One region of the Bacillus silvicola genome, then DNA from elsewhere that is predicted to be linked to it. Evidence: predicted binding sites of a transcription regulator. Region 1 holds the regulator's gene; the other holds the start of a gene.
What was found. Region 1 encodes CtsR, which represses protease genes until heat stress. Its sites were predicted from a motif close to ATGGTCAATAAAGGTCAAACA; they were not measured.

Region 2: a site for CtsR is predicted at 1,828-1,848, ahead of clpP (ATP-dependent Clp endopeptidase proteolytic subunit ClpP). Genes of this name have one in related genera too.

The regions. Positions count from the first base shown of each region.
Region 1 covers NZ_JBNGVC010000013.1:1,116,723-1,119,915, forward strand. Annotated here, with positions in the region: gene mcsB (protein-arginine kinase McsB) at 1-1,036, opposite strand, end outside; gene mcsA (protein-arginine kinase activator protein McsA) at 1,041-1,589, opposite strand; gene ctsR (transcriptional regulator CtsR) at 1,757-2,218, opposite strand; rRNA gene rrf (5S ribosomal RNA) at 2,430-2,545, opposite strand; rRNA gene ACP6L7_RS27940 (23S ribosomal RNA) at 2,595-3,193, opposite strand, start outside.
Region 2 covers NZ_JBNGVC010000013.1:1,582,199-1,585,391, reverse strand. Annotated here, with positions in the region: gene spoVAD (stage V sporulation protein AD) at 1-200, shown strand, start outside; gene spoVAE (stage V sporulation protein AE) at 197-547, shown strand; gene ACP6L7_RS30210 (DUF1657 domain-containing protein) at 559-765, shown strand; gene ACP6L7_RS30205 (DUF421 domain-containing protein) at 785-1,654, shown strand; gene clpP (ATP-dependent Clp endopeptidase proteolytic subunit ClpP) at 1,894-2,475, shown strand; gene ACP6L7_RS30195 (HPr family phosphocarrier protein) at 2,894-3,142, opposite strand; gene whiA (DNA-binding protein WhiA) at 3,166-3,193, opposite strand, start outside.

The DNA.
Region 1 (3,193 bases):
GGATTAAGGTTGCTCTTCGATAATCTCTTTCTTCTGGCCCTAAAGGTCCTCCTGCATATTGCTGCAAAATGCCTGGCTGAGTAAGGACCATTAACTCAGTCAAAATATTTCTTGATATCCCTTTTATATATCCTAGGTCAATACCAATTCGTACATCGGATAAACAAGTAGCCGCTTCCGCAGATTGGATTAAACGACTATTAGAGAGTATACCGTAAGAACGATATACTTTATCTTCAAGCTCAACACTCGAATTTTGTACGATTAATTCTCTAGCTATTTTTTCTTGTTGTATAATTTGTTGAATGACACTCTTTAAATCTGCAATAATATCTTCTTCTGCTTTACCTAGTGTCATTTGATTGGACACTTGAAATATATTACCTAACGCTTCGCTACCTTCACCGTATATTCCTCTTACTACTAACCCTAATTTTTGAATTACTTGTATAATACGGTTAATCCTTTTCGTTAAAACGAGTCCCGGTAAATGAATCATTACAGAGGCCCTTAATCCTGTACCAACGTTAGTAGGACAACTCGTAATATATCCAAGTGATTCATCAAAAGCGTATTCAACTTCTTCCTCGATCCAATTATCTATTTGATTGGCACTCTGAAGCGCCTTTGATAACTGTAACCCTGAAAATAAACACTGAATCCTAACGTGATCCTCTTCATTAAGCATGATACTAATATGTTCACTTTCTGATAGTAAACATGCTCCGTATTCTGTTCCTGCAAGATTTGGACTAATTAAATGTTTCTCAACTAAAACCCTCCTTTGAAGAGGATTTAATTCATCCATTTTTAATAGTTCAAACTTCCCAAAAGGTTCTACCGGTTTATTTACAAACTTCTTCTTAAATAATTCATGAATCTGTTTAGCTTCTTTCTCGTTTTGCATAGTAGAGAATTGATATTTTTTTAAATTACGAGCCAAACGAATTCGACTACTTAAAACAATATCAGAATCAGGGCCATCTCCCTTCATCCACGGACTAATTGCTTCGTTCATAATTCTGTCCAGTGACATAGAACTATTCCCCCTCTCTATGCTCACTAAGCCGATTTTCAAGACCTCGAATTTCATCTCGTATTTCAGCTGCTTTCTCAAACTCCTCTTTTTGCACAGATTGCTTCAGAGTAAGTTTTAGTTCATCTAATTCTTTCTTTAAGTGGATATTTCCTTCTATACGCTCTGGAATTTTTCCACAATGATCTGTATGTCCACCGTGTAGACGTTTTAATAGTGGTTTTAAATGCTCTTTAAATGTATCGTAACAAGAAGCACAACCAAAGCGTCCCACTTTTGTAAATTGTTCATATGTCATCTTACAATCTGGACATCTTAGTATATTTATATTCGAAAATGTATTTTGTCCTTCTTCAAACATTGCTGATTCACCATGTAATAATCCAGCTAATAGTTCATGGAATGAAAAATTAGAGTGCTGTGATTGAAAGAAAGACGTATAGCCACTTTGTTCTGCACATTGCTCACAAAGATGAACTTCCGCCTTTTTCTCGTTGATTACTTTTGTATAATGTAAAGTTGCTGTTCTTATATTACAATTTTGACAAGTCATCGCTATCCCCACCTTTACAACAGGAACGATCTATCTCATGATACTTTTCATACATTACTAGATTGTTCTCTTGCCTTAATCTATTTAATAAAAGCACATGTTACCCTTCAAAATCCCTACAATATTAAACTGCATTATCTTAGTTATCATTTTTACAAAAGTTATATTTATTTATATTTCAGTGTTCTTAACATTGCGCATAATATTCGAGCCCTAAGTTCATCTCGAGAAGGAACATCCATTAATAATACAGAACGATCTAGTACACTTAACATAAGTTTAGCTTCACGATTTGTTATGATGCCCTCTTCTATTAAACGTATAACCATACTTTCTGCATTTCCTTGTGCAACGCTATGATCAATCATATGAAGCATTTGATCAATAATGTCTATATCGTCATGCAGTTTGACTTTTATAATGCGAATGTAACCTCCTCCACCTCGTTTACTTTCTACTACGAATCCTCTTTCTAACGTAAAACGGGTATTGATTACATAGTTGATTTGAGACGGAACACAATCGAATCGATCCGCGATCTCATTCCTCTTGATTTCAATCACATTATTATTACTTAAGTCAATAACTTGCTTTAGATATTTCTCAATGATATCAGATATATTTCTCATTTATCCGCCACCTTTATTGACTTTGACTATCTTTGACTTTAATTATATACGTATTAAAAAAATTTGCAACTCTTTTGCTTATTCACTATCCTAGCCACATTTCACAGTCTTTAATCAAAAGGACGGTTCTTTAAGTAAAGATTTTTTAAATTACTATGAATTATAAAAGAAAACACGAAAAAACACGAGTCAAATGACTCGTGTCTTAGTTGCTTGGCGACGTCCTACTCTCACAGGGACAAGGTCCCAACTACCATCGGCGCTAGAGAGCTTAACTTCCGTGTTCGGTATGGGAACGGGTGTGACCTCTCTGCCATCATCACCAAACTATGAAGGCATATTCCTTCAAAACTAGATAACATTTGCTACATATTATATGGTTAAGTCCTCGATCTATTAGTATTCGTCAGCTCCACATGTCACCATGCTTCCACCTCGAACCTATCAACCTGATCATCTTTCAGGGATCTTACTAGCTTACGCTATGGGAAATCTCATCTTGAGGGGGGCTTCATGCTTAGATGCTTTCAGCACTTATCCCTTCCGCACATAGCTACCCAGCTATGCCCTTGGCAGAACAACTGGTACACCAGCGGTGCGTCCATCCCGGTCCTCTCGTACTAAGGACAGCTCCTCTCAAATTTCCTACGCCCACGACGGATAGGGACCGAACTGTCTCACGACGTTCTGAACCCAGCTCGCGTACCGCTTTAATGGGCGAACAGCCCAACCCTTGGGACCGACTACAGCCCCAGGATGCGATGAGCCGACATCGAGGTGCCAAACCTCCCCGTCGATGTGGACTCTTGGGGGAGATAAGCCTGTTATCCCCGGGGTAGCTTTTATCCGTTGAGCGATGGCCCTTCCATGCGGAACCACCGGATCACTAAGCCCGACTTTCGTCCCTGCTCGACTTGTAGGTCTCGCAGTCAAGCTCCCTTATGCCTTTGCACTCTACGAATGATTTCCAACCAT
Region 2 (3,193 bases), 470 kb from region 1:
TAGCCGGCGGAAGTGGCCCAGGCTGTTCAGCAACAGTCGTGTACGGACATTTATTAAATAGAATGAAAAAAGGAGAATTCAAAAAGATACTAGTTGTTGCGACAGGTGCTTTACTATCTCCCCTTACATTCCAACAAGAAGAAACAATTCCATGTATCGCTCATGCTGTATCGATCGAATTTGGAGGTGCAACACAATGATTTTTTTCTGGGCTTTCGTCATTGGCGGACTCATATGTGTAATCGGACAACTTATGTTTGATGTCGGCAAGCTAACACCAGCTCATACAATGGCAACACTCGTTGTTGCCGGAGCTATATTAGATGGATTCAATTTGTATGAACCATTAATTGATTTCGCTGGAGCTGGGGCAACAGTACCCATTACAAGTTTCGGTAACGCCCTCGTTCACGGCGCTATGGAAGAAGCTGCAAAACACGGAATTGTTGGCGTTATTACCGGTATGTTTAAAGTAACAAGTGCTGGTGTTTCTGCTGCTATCATTTTCGGATTCATCGGAGCATTACTATTTAAACCGAAAGGATAAGAGGTGTCTGCATGACTGTTATCGCTAGCGTAAAAACTTGCCTTGCCAGTGTAAGAGGGGCTCAAGCAAGTTTAAGCTCCCTTTCATTAAATTCACAAGACGAAGAATCAAAACGCGTATTTCATGAATGTATGTTAGAAATGGACAGCGTCATCGCTGATTTACAGGATAGAGTTTCAGTATTAGAACGTGAAGAACCTCAATATAAAGGGTTTTAAGTAAACTGGAGGAATGACTATGTCTCACCTGCCCGAATGGACACTCGTTATTCTCCGCTCTGTATTCATATTAATCATTTTATTCGCTATTACGAAATGGTTAGGGAAAAGACAAATCTCTCAGCTCTCCTTTTTTGAATACATAGCCGGAATGACAATCGGTGACATCGCTGCCCAAGTATCTACAGGGCTCGATTCAAAATTTTTCCACGGCGTCTTTGCGATACTCATTTTCGCTGTGGTTCCTTTTTTCACAGGAATCCTCTCCTTAAAGAACAAAACAGCCCGGGATTTTTTTGAAGGGAAATCTACCGTATTAATAAAAGATGGAAAGATACTCGAAGATAACTTAAAGAAAGAAAAATATACAAGTGACGAATTATTAGAACTTCTCCGCGGAAAAGATGCGTTCAGCGTAGCTGATGTTGAATTTGCAGTATTAGAACCGAGCGGAGAATTAAATGTATTACTGAAGAAAGATCGCCAACCACTTACAGCAAAAGATATCGGTTTAAAAGTGCCGAACGAAAAAGAACCACAAACTGTTATTATGGATGGCAATGTCTTAGATGAACCTCTATCCTCTAGTGGACATAACCGCGCTTGGTTACATGCTGAACTAGAAAAACTCGGTGTTGTTATTGAAAATGTCTTTCTCGGTCAAGTTGATTCATACGGACAACTTACTATCGACATTTATAATGACAAACTCCAAATGCCTTCTCCTCAAAATAAACCTTTGTTATTGGCATCTTTAAAAAAATGTCATGCTGATCTTGAACTATTTTCTTTGGAAACAAAATCGAAATCAGCAAGTGACATGTATAGTAAAAACGCGAAACAAGTCGAAACAATTTTAAATAAAGTAACCTATCTTTTAAAAGAATAAATACCGAAAGAACGCTTCAGTAAAAAGGCGTTCTTTTACCTTTTCTACACCTTTAATCACGTTTAAATTTATGTAAATCGGTTATGATGTTGAAGATACATAAGCAGGGAATTCCAAAAACATAGCGAATAAATCATGATACAACTACATATTTTTTTGATTTAAAGTGGTTTCGTTTGACCTTTATTGACCATAATTGTATTATAAACTAAGAAAGCTTTCAAAGGAGGAAATAACAGATGAATTTAATTCCTACAGTAATTGAACAAACAAATCGTGGAGAACGCGCTTACGATATTTACTCTCGACTATTAAAAGACCGCATCATTATGCTTGGTAGCGCAATTGATGACAACGTAGCAAACTCAATCGTTTCCCAGCTTTTATTCTTGGAATCTCAAGATCCAGAAAAAGATATTCACATCTACATCAACAGCCCTGGTGGTTCTATCACAGCAGGTATGGCAATTTACGATACAATGCAGTTTATTAAACCACAAGTATCAACAATCTGTATCGGTATGGCTGCATCTATGGGTGCATTCTTACTTGCAGCAGGTGAAAAAGGAAAACGTTATGCACTTCCAAACAGTGAAGTAATGATTCACCAACCACTTGGTGGTGCACAAGGTCAAGCGACTGAAATCGAAATCGCTGCAAAACGCATCCTATTCTTACGTGAAAAATTAAACCAAATTCTTGCTGACCGTACAGGTCAACCACTTGAAGTTCTACAACGCGACACAGACCGCGACAACTTCATGACAGCAGAAAGAGCTCTAGAATACGGCTTAATCGATAAGATCTTTACAAATCGTTAATAGATTTAAAGCGGAAGCGGCTCGTTCAGAATCGCAGGGCGATGGAGCCCCTGATTCCGAGGCGCTTTTTGCCTCGAATAAAGGGGCGAAACGACCGGAGATTCTAGCTGCTGAAGCTAGATATACTAAAAGCGGAAGCGCCCTATTACAGGGCGCTTTTTTATCATGTACTCCCGCGCACATACCCCGTCTAGTATTTACCGAGATATATCAGCGATTTTTCAATTATATCGAACACAACTCAAATTATATCGGCGTTTCTTTAAATATATCGACGTTTCGACACAACATATCGACTTACCGACAATTCCCGACAAGTACGAACCACCAACATACCCCCACTTTTTGTTAGCTCGCACCAATCAGAATGCCCGCAAGTAACAAAACAAAAAAACTATCGCACATTCGCGATAGCCTTTTATTGTACATATGCAGCTAATGCTTCTAAAGCTTCCTCTGCATCTGAACCTTCTGTTGTAATTGTAATCATGCTACCAGTTCCGATTGCTAAGCTCATAATCCCCATTATGCTCTTTGCATTAACTGTCTTTCCATCTTTCTCGATGAAAATATCAGAATGAAAACGATTTGCCTCTTGCACAAACAACGCAGCCGGACGTGCTTGTAAGCCGTTTTTTAATGAAACTTTAACCAGTTTTTGAACCACAGCTCCATTTCCCCTTTAACCTCTTATTTTTTTGCTACTGTTTCCCCCGCG